One region of the Streptomyces sp. MGP-P1 genome, then DNA from elsewhere that is predicted to be linked to it. Evidence: riboswitches for the same ligand, from Rfam matches in the RefSeq annotation. Region 1 holds a riboswitch; each other region holds the start of a gene.
The links. A riboswitch is a leader RNA that binds a small molecule or an ion and turns the genes downstream of it on or off. The one in region 1 is predicted to bind cobalamin.

Region 1 (2,173 bases):
CTGATGCTCGTCGGCGTGGGGATCAACTACCAGTGGCCCGGCGAGGCGTTCAACTACGTCGTCTCCTTCGCCACGATCTCCGGCATGTGGGCCTGGATCATGATCCTGTGCAGCCAGATCCGCTACCGCCGCATGGCCGACGCGGGCCTGCTCCCGCAGTCCTCGTTCAAGGCCCCCGGAGCCCCGTACACGAGCTGGTTCGCGCTCCTGTTCATCGGCATGGTCATCGTGATGATGGCGATCGACGAGGACGCCAGGATCTCGCTCTACTGCGCACCGCTGTGGGCGCTCATCCTCTTCGTCTCCTACCGGGCGCTCCAGGCGCGCACCCCCGAGAAGAAGACCACCACCGAGACCCACCGCTGACCCGAGGGCGGGCCCCACACCGCCCTCCTCCCGGACCGCCCCGGCCGCCCCAACGGCCGGCGTGTCCAGCATGCGGCCCCTTCCGTACCACCCACCGGTACGGAAGGGGCCGCCTGCATATCCTGGCGCCATGCTGACCATCACCCAGGCGCTCCACGACCAGATCGTCGCCCACTCCCGCGCCGACCACCCCGACGAGGCGTGCGGAGTGGTCGCGGGCCCGGCCGGGTCGGACCGCCCCGAGCGCTTCATCCCGATGCTCAACGCCGCCCGCTCGCCCACGTTCTACGAGTTCGACTCGGCCGACCTCCTCAAGCTCTACCGCGAGATGGACGACCGCGACGAGGACCCCGTGATCGTCTACCACTCGCACACGGCGACCGAGGCCTACCCCTCCCGCACCGACGTCACCTACGCCAACGAACCCGGCGCCCACTACGTCCTGGTCTCCACCGCCGACACCGATGACGCCGGACCCTTCCAGTTCCGCTCGTACCGCATCGTGGACGGCGAGATCACCGAGGAAGACGTGCGGATCGTCGAGGCGTACTGACCCACCAGGGACCTACCAGGGACCCACCAGGGACCCACCGGGAACCCACCAGGGTGCACCCGCAGGCCCCCCGCACCCGCACGGGTCTGGCACACTGCCCCCACACCCAACAAGGCAGCAGGAACCAGGAAGCCGGTGCGAATCCGGCACGGTCCCGCCACTGTGACCGGGCCCCCTCCCACGCGGACGACTCCCCAGCGGACGACGTCGCACCGGAGGGCGGCCCGGAAGTCAGGAACTGGCCCGCCGCCTTCTCGCATCGACCAGGGGACGCGGAAATCCCCCGGAGAGGCCTCGCCATGTCCCGGCGCACCCCCGCGCTCATAGCCGCCGCCGTGCTGCTCCCGCTCGCCCTCACCGCCTGCTCCACCCCGGACGGCGAAGCCGCCGCCGGGAACAGGGCCGAGGCGAAGAGCGACGGATTCCCCTACACCGTGAAGAACTGCGGTGTCACCACCACGTTCGAGGCCCCGCCGAAGCGCGTCGTCACCATGAACCAGCACGTCACCGAGATCATGCTGGAACTGGGCCTGGCGAAATCCCTCGTCGGCACCGCCTACCTCGACGACCAGGTCCTGCCGAAGTACGGACAGGACTACGCGTCCGTCCCCGTCATCGCCAAGGAGTACCCCTCCTACGAGCAGCTCCTCGCAACCAACCCCGACTTCGTCTACGGCGGCTACGGCAGCGCCTTCACCGCCGGCGACGGCCGCAGCCGAGCGGCGCTGAAGAAGTCCGGCATCGAGAGCCGGCTCAACACCGAGAGCTGCACCAAGGGCGACCAGCCCATGGACACCCTCTACGAGGAGATCCGCCAGGTCGGCCGCACCTTCGGCGTCCCCGACCGCGCCGAGGCCTGGATCAAGCAGGCCAAGGCAGACAACACCGCCACCGCGAAGAAACTCGCCGGCCTGAAGCCCGTCCCCGTCTTCGTCTACGACAGCGGCGACAAGACCGCCTTCACCGCGGGCGGCGAGGGCATCGGCAACGAACTGATCGAGCGGGCCGGCGGCACCAACGTCTTCGCCGACCTCGACAAGCCCTTCGGCGACGCCTCCTGGGAGAACGTCGTCGCCCGGCGGCCCGAAGCCATCGTCATCTACGACTACGGCGCCACCACCGTCGAACAGAAGAAGAAGCGCCTCCTCACCGACCCGGCCCTCGCCGACGTCCCCGCCATCAAGAACAAGCGCTTCGCGGTCATGCCGCTCTCCGACGCCGTCCTCGGCGTCCGCGTCCCCGCCGCCGTCGGCA
Region 2 (2,173 bases), 1.4 Mb from region 1:
ACAGCCGCCCCGCCACGCACACGCCGAGGGCCAGCGTGCTCACCCGGCGCGACAGCCGTACCGCACGTTCGATGTCCGCGCCCCGCACGTCCCGCCCGGACTCCCCGTTCAGCACCGGCCGGTGCTCGACGCGCCCCGCGTACGCCAGGGTCCCGCCCAGCCGTACGCCGAGCGCCCCCGCGAACGCGGCCTCCACCGGCCCCGCGTTCGGGCTCGGGTGACGCCGGGCGTCCGCCCTCCAGGCGCGTACGGCCTCCCGGGGCCGCCCGCCGCCCGCCACGGCCAGCGCGGCCGTCAGCCGGGCACCGGGCCACCCCGCGAGGTCGTCGAGGCGGGCCGAGGCCCAGCCGTAACGGCGGTAGCGGGGCGACTTGTGGCCGACCATCGCGTCGAGCGTGTTCACCGCCCGGAAGCCGACGAGCCCCGGCACCCCGCCGATCGCCCCCCACACCAGTGCGCCGACGACGGCGTCCGAGGTGTTCTCGGCGACCGACTCGACGACCGCGCGGGCGATCCCCGGCCCGTCCAGGGAGTGCGGATCGCGCCCGCACAGATGCGGCAGGCGCTCCCGTGCCACCTCCAGGTCCCCGGCGGCCAGGGCGCCGCCGACGGCGCGGGCCTCCCGCCCCAGTGACGTCCCGCCGACGACGGACCAGGCGGTGACGGCGGTCAGCGCGACGGCGAGCGCGGGGCGTCCCCGGACGGCGCGCGCGGTCAACGCGGCGGCCCCCACGGCGCCTCCGGCGCAGACGAAAGTGTGCAGCGCGCCCCGGCCCCGATCGTCACGCCACAGCAGGGACTCCACCCGCGCGGCGGCGCGGCCGAATCCGGCTACGGGGTGGCCCCGGCGGGGGTCGCCGAGCAGGGCGTCGGCGATCAGCCCGGCCGTGGCGCCGTACGCGAAAACGCGGTCGGCACGCATGGCTCAGCCGGTCGCGGGGAGAGATGTTCCGGCGCGAGGGCCTGTCGTGGGGGGCACAGGAAGCGGCGCACGGCGGCCGGGCATGGCGTAGGTCCTCACTCAGGGTCCGCGCCCTGGTTCGACGTGACCGGCGACGAGAGTCTCCTGGCTTCCGGATCCGCGGTTCCCCCGGCCTTCCAGCCCGCGTGAGCGGGCCGTGACGTTCCGTGTGGGGGAGCGCTCCCCGGTGACAGTGGCGGGACCGCGCCGGATTCGCACCGGCTTCCTCTGCTGTCGCCGTAAATGGCTCCGGCAGTCCACCACGCCCCGCGAACAACCGTCAACTCACTGTTGACCTGCCAGGCTCCACTGTGCGCAGACACACATCGGGCCGGACACACGCGAGTGTGTCCGGCCCGAGGGGGTGCGGGGTGCGGGGTCAGGCGACGATCAGGTAGATCCCGTACGCGACCGCCGCCACGCACGCCGCGAAGCAGGCGTACGCGCCGGTGCGCGCCAGCGCGACCGACCCTCCGGAGGCGCTGCCTCCGGCCGTGGCGGACTGCTTGGAGAGGGCGACGATGCCCAGGGTGAAGAGGCCGACCAGCGCGACGGTGACCACGAGGCTGACACCGAAGACGGAGGCGAGAGCTGCCCAGTCGATTTTCATGCGGATCTGTCCTTACACCTTGGCCGGCGGCCGGGCCGGGTCGTCGGGCGACGGGGCCGGGGCCGGGAGGGTGGTTGCGAGGTCGGAGGCCGGGCCGCCGATGGGCGGCGGCTGGACCGCCGCCATGGCGGTGGTGACGACGCCCTGGCGCTCGCCGTCCCCGTCCGTGTCGTTGACGTTGGTGTGGTCGACCGGCTGGCGGCGCGAGGCCAGCCAGATGGCGAACGAACCGCCCACCAGGATGACCGCCGTGACGGCGATGCCCCAGGGGCCCTGCTTGGTCAGGAACTCGGCGCCCGCACCGATCAGGCCGGCCGCCGGGAGCGTCAGCCCCCAGGCGACGAACATCCGGGTGGCGGTGGACCAGCGGACCACGCCCCCCTTGCGGCCGAGGCCCGCGCCCATGACGGCACCGGAGCAGGACTGGGTGGTGGAGAGCGAGAAGCCGAGGTGCGAGGAGGCGAGGATGACCGTCGCCGCGCTGGTCTGGGCGGCGAAGCCCTGCGGCGGCTGGAGGTCGGTCAGTCCCTTGCCCATCGTGCGGATGATGCGCCAGCCGCCGAGGTAGGTGCCGAGCGCGATGGCCACACCGGCGGAGACGA
Region 3 (2,173 bases), on a different contig from region 1:
ACGAGAGCTTCACGCAGCTGACGGGCAGGGGATGGTGGATCCACTGGGGCGCCTACATCGGGACCCCGGAGGAGATCCTGGTCTCCGGACCGCTCGACGAGGTGGCCGGCCGGATCAGCGGGCTGCGTGCGGAGGCCCGCGAACGGCACGGCTGGATCATGGACACCTACCTGCTGAGCCGACCGTCCGGCGCGGGCGGCGACTGACGGCCGATGACTGCCGGGTCCACGTCGAGGCGCGGGCGGGGGAGGGCCTCCGCACCTCGTCGTCGGACCGACAGCGGTGTCAGGGGTGTTCAGCGCCGGGTCTCGTGCGCCCTGATCACGCCGAGCCCGTGCCCCAGGCTCGGGCATTCGGCGGTGAGGTCGTCGCCCCGCACCAGGTAGTCGTGCACCCGGCCGTCCGCCGGTCGTTCGATCGCGCGATACAGCGTGCCGTTCACGGTGATCGTCCAGTCGTCGCCGTCCTGGGCCCACCCGACTGTCTTCTTCATCTGGCGTTTTCCGTTTCCTCGGTCGGCCTCGCCGCGGGTCGGCGGCCGTGTAGTGGGAAGAAGAACGGCTTGTGACGCTCGGTGGTTCCGCAGTCCCTACGCCATTCGGTTATATCTGTGTCACTGTCACGTCCAGTGGACGCGTCCGAACTGACCAGCGGTCAGCACGCGGCTGACGAACGGCCGAACGAGCGGAGAACGGGCGTGGCCCGGCGTGGTGTCCCGCCGCGACGGAGTCCGGGCTGGAGTCGGGGGAGTTCGCCGACCCGTGTCTCACGTCACCATCCGAAGTGTGAACAACGGTGTGCGCGGGCCGGGAGTCCGCCTAGGCTGATCCGCGCAACTGGTTCGCCCTGTCCGCCAGGCAGGGTGTCGTAAGAGGGAACCCGGTGGGAATCCGGGACTGCCCCGCAGCGGTGAGTGGGAACGACCGCCGTCATACGCACTGGGCCCGGCCGGGTCTGGGAAGCGACGGCCACTAGGTGTCTGCCCCGGCAGACGTGCCCGCGAGTCCGAAGACCTGCCCGTTGCCCGCACGCGACCGTTCGCGTGCGGAGATCTCGGTGACCTCGTGGGCGGGTCGGCGTAACCATCGGCGGACGGACACGGTTCCACGTGTCCCGGTCTCCGCCCGGTGCGTCATCCCTCCGCGTCCGCGTCCCGTCCCGGGGTCTGTCCCGCAGACACGCTCGCGAAGGAGAGTCACGTGACAGCGAAGCCCGCAGCCGCGGCAGCGCAGGCCACCGTGTACGGCTACCCCCGTCAGGGCCGGAACCGTGAACTGAAGAAGGCCATCGAGGGTTACTGGAAGGGCCGCGTCGACGCCGACGCCCTCCGGGAGACCGCCGCCGAGCTGCGCCGGGGAACCTGGCAGCGGCTCGCCGAGGCCGGAGTCCACGAGGTGCCGACCGGTGACTTCTCGTACTACGACCATGTCCTGGACACCAGCGTCATGGTCGGCGCCGTCCCCGAGCGGCACCGCGAGGCCGTCGACGTCGACGCTCTCGACGGCTACTTCGCCATGGCCCGGGGCACGCAGGACGTCGCCCCGCTGGAGATGACGAAGTGGTTCGACACCAACTACCACTACCTGGTCCCTGAGTTGGGGCCGGACACGGCGTTCACCGCCGACTCCGCCAAGCAGGTGGCCGAGTTCCAGGAGGCGTTGGCCCTCGATCTGACGCCCCGGCCGGTGCTGGTCGGACCCGTCACCTATCTCCTGCTCGCCAAGGCGGCCCCCGGGGTGGCGGCGGACTTCGAGCCGCTGACCCTCCTGGACCGGCTGCTTCCCGTGTACGCCGAGGTCCTCGCCGACCTGCGCGCGGCGGGCGCCACCTGGGTGCAGCTCGACGAACCCGCACTCGTCCAGGACCGCACCCCGGCCGAGCTGAACGCCGCCGCCCGCGCCTACCGCGAGCTCGGCGGGCACGCCGACCGGCCCCGACTGCTGGTCGCCTCCTACTTCGGGCGGCTCGGCGAGGCGCTGGCGGTCCTGGCCAAGGCCCCCGTCGACGGGCTGGCCCTGGACTTCACCGAGTCCGGCGCGGGGAACCTCGACGACCTCGCGGCGGCCGGCGGACTGCCCGACAAGCGCCTGGTCGCCGGTGTCGTGAACGGCCGCAACATCTGGATCAACGACTACGAGAAGTCGCTCGCCACCCTCGGCACCCTCCTCGGCCT
Region 4 (2,173 bases), on a different contig from region 1:
ACGAAGGACCCCGCGCCCGCCGGCGGCCAGGAGCCCCTGAAGACGTGCGAGCGGGACGGCGAGCAGTGGTACCGGGCCACGGAGTCGGGCCACGCGTACGCGCGGGAACAGGGCGGACTCGTGGTCACGCTGAGCGGGTCGCCCGAAGAGGTGGACCGGGCGACGCTGCGGTCGGCCGCGCGGGCCGCCCACCGCGCCGACGACCACGAGCTGGACCGGGTGCTGCCGCCGGCCGACGAGGCCGGGGGGCGGCAGCCGGTCGAACGCGGCGACCTGCCGCCGGTGGGCGACGGCGCGCCCGACAACGACGTGGGGGCGAGTGGCTGACAGGGGAACGAGGGGCTGACGTGGGAGCCGGCGTGGGAGTCGACGTGGGAGCGAGTGGCTGATGGATCTGACGATCAGGGCGGCGGAGCCCGGCGAGTACGCCGCCCTCGGCGGGATCATCGCCGAGGCGTATCTCGGCGACGGTCTGCTGGACGGCCCGCGGGACCCGTATCTGCTCAAACTGCGCGCGGTGGAGCAACGCGCGGCCGAGGCCGAGGTGCTCGTCGCGCTCGATGTGGACGGGGCGGTGCTCGGTGGCGTGACGTATGCCGCACCCGGCACCCCGTGGCGCGACATCGCCGGCCCGGACGAGGCCGAGTTCCGGATGCTGGCGGTGGCCCGCGAGGGGCGTGGGCGGGGCGTGGGAGAGGCTCTCGTGCGGGCGTGCGTCGAGCGCGCCCGGTCCGCCGACGGGGTGCGGGCGCTGGTGCTGTCGACGCAGCCGGCCATGCTCGGAGCCCATAGGATCTACCGTCGGCTCGGCTTCGTACGGACCCCCGAACGGGACTGGGAACCGGTGCCGGGACTACGGCTCATGACCTTCCGGCTGGGGCTGGAGGCGCCCTCCTGAGGGGCGTGTTGGATCGTCGCGACACAACATGTGGGGGCCGCTTCATCCGGCGGCCCCCACATGTATGCTCGACCTCGCTGTCGCCGCAGGGGAATCCGGTGCGAATCCGGAACTGTCCCGCAACGGTGTGATCGGTGCGCTTTTGCGCACCCGCAAGTCCGAAGACCTGTCGACAGCGCGTCCGGCTCGACCGAACCGGACGCCAGACGTCCGGGTCTCGCGGATAGGCCGGTGGACGCCGTGAGCTGTGCTGCCCTGCCCCGGGTCTCGCGCTGCCCGGCTTCCCCGCCTGCCGCCGGCCCCTGCCGAGCGAGGGAAAGCCCAGTGACCATCGCGCCCGCCGATCCGGTTTCAGCCACCGAATCCGCTGCCTCCACCACGTCCGGAGCAGGTACGAACGACGGACCCGGGACCGCCCTGCTGCGGACCCTGACCGACCTCACCGTCGATCTTCCCGACACCGACCCCGGACGGGTCGCCGCCGCCGCGCTGCGCGGACGCAACGCCCGCTCCGACGAGGCCGAGCTGCGCTCGCTGGCCACCGAGGCCGCCGCGGGGCTCATCTCCGAGGACCCGGCGTACTCCCGACTGGCGGCCAGGCTGCTGACCCGCTCGATCGCGGACGAGGCCGCGGGCCAGGGCGCGACGTCCTTCTCCGCCTCGGTCGCCGTGGGCCACCGTGAGGGCCTGATCGCCGACCGCACCGCCGCGTTCGTCGCGCTCCACTCGGCCGCCCTCGACAAGCTCGTCGAGCAGGCCCTGGCGGACGGGGCCGACGACCGCTTCGGCTACTTCGGTCTGCGGACGCTGCACAGCCGCTACCTGCTGCGCCACCCGATCACCCGGCAGGTCATCGAGACCCCGCAGCACTTCATGCTGCGCGTGGCGGCCGGTCTCGCCGAGGACGAGTCGGTGCGGGCGCTGGACGAGGTCGCCGCGCTCTACGGGCTGATGAGCCGGCTGGACTACCTCCCCTCCTCCCCCACGCTCTTCAACTCCGGCACCCGGCACCCGCAGATGTCCTCCTGCTATCTGCTGGACTCGCCCAAGGACGAGCTGGACTCGATCTACGACCGCTACCACCAGGTGGCGCGGCTCTCCAAGCACGCGGGCGGCATCGGTCTTTCGTACTCCCGCATCCGCGCCCGGGGTTCGCTGATCCGGGGCACCAACGGGCACTCCAACGGCATCGTGCCGTTCCTGAAGACGCTGGACGCCTCCGTCGCGGCGGTGAACCAGGGCGGCCGGCGCAAGGGCGCGGCGGCGGTCTACCTG

Region 2: another riboswitch for cobalamin. It lies ahead of AC3CH1_RS29190 (cobalamin biosynthesis protein); the one in region 1 lies ahead of AC3CH1_RS23270 (ABC transporter substrate-binding protein).
Region 3: another riboswitch for cobalamin. It lies ahead of metE (5-methyltetrahydropteroyltriglutamate--homocysteine S-methyltransferase); the one in region 1 lies ahead of AC3CH1_RS23270 (ABC transporter substrate-binding protein).
Region 4: another riboswitch for cobalamin. It lies ahead of AC3CH1_RS18140 (ribonucleoside-diphosphate reductase subunit alpha); the one in region 1 lies ahead of AC3CH1_RS23270 (ABC transporter substrate-binding protein).

Annotation. Positions count from the first base shown of each region.
Region 1 covers NZ_JBYMEM010000007.1:357,145-359,317, forward strand. Annotated here, with positions in the region: gene AC3CH1_RS23260 (amino acid permease) at 1-366, shown strand, start outside; gene AC3CH1_RS23265 (M67 family metallopeptidase) at 497-919, shown strand; cobalamin riboswitch at 990-1,180, shown strand; gene AC3CH1_RS23270 (ABC transporter substrate-binding protein) at 1,219-2,173, shown strand, end outside.
Region 2 covers NZ_JBYMEM010000007.1:1,719,689-1,721,861, forward strand. Annotated here, with positions in the region: gene AC3CH1_RS29190 (cobalamin biosynthesis protein) at 1-922, opposite strand, end outside; cobalamin riboswitch at 1,061-1,189, opposite strand; gene AC3CH1_RS29195 (hypothetical protein) at 1,341-1,571, opposite strand; gene AC3CH1_RS29200 (inorganic phosphate transporter) at 1,584-2,173, opposite strand, start outside.
Region 3 covers NZ_JBYMEM010000001.1:1,119,173-1,121,345, reverse strand. Annotated here, with positions in the region: gene cobF (precorrin-6A synthase (deacetylating)) at 1-206, shown strand, start outside; gene AC3CH1_RS05050 (hypothetical protein) at 296-493, opposite strand; cobalamin riboswitch at 821-1,035, shown strand; gene metE (5-methyltetrahydropteroyltriglutamate--homocysteine S-methyltransferase) at 1,200-2,173, shown strand, end outside.
Region 4 covers NZ_JBYMEM010000006.1:534,089-536,261, reverse strand. Annotated here, with positions in the region: gene AC3CH1_RS18150 (hypothetical protein) at 1-327, shown strand, start outside; gene AC3CH1_RS18145 (GNAT family N-acetyltransferase) at 389-898, shown strand; cobalamin riboswitch at 963-1,086, shown strand; gene AC3CH1_RS18140 (ribonucleoside-diphosphate reductase subunit alpha) at 1,223-2,173, shown strand, end outside.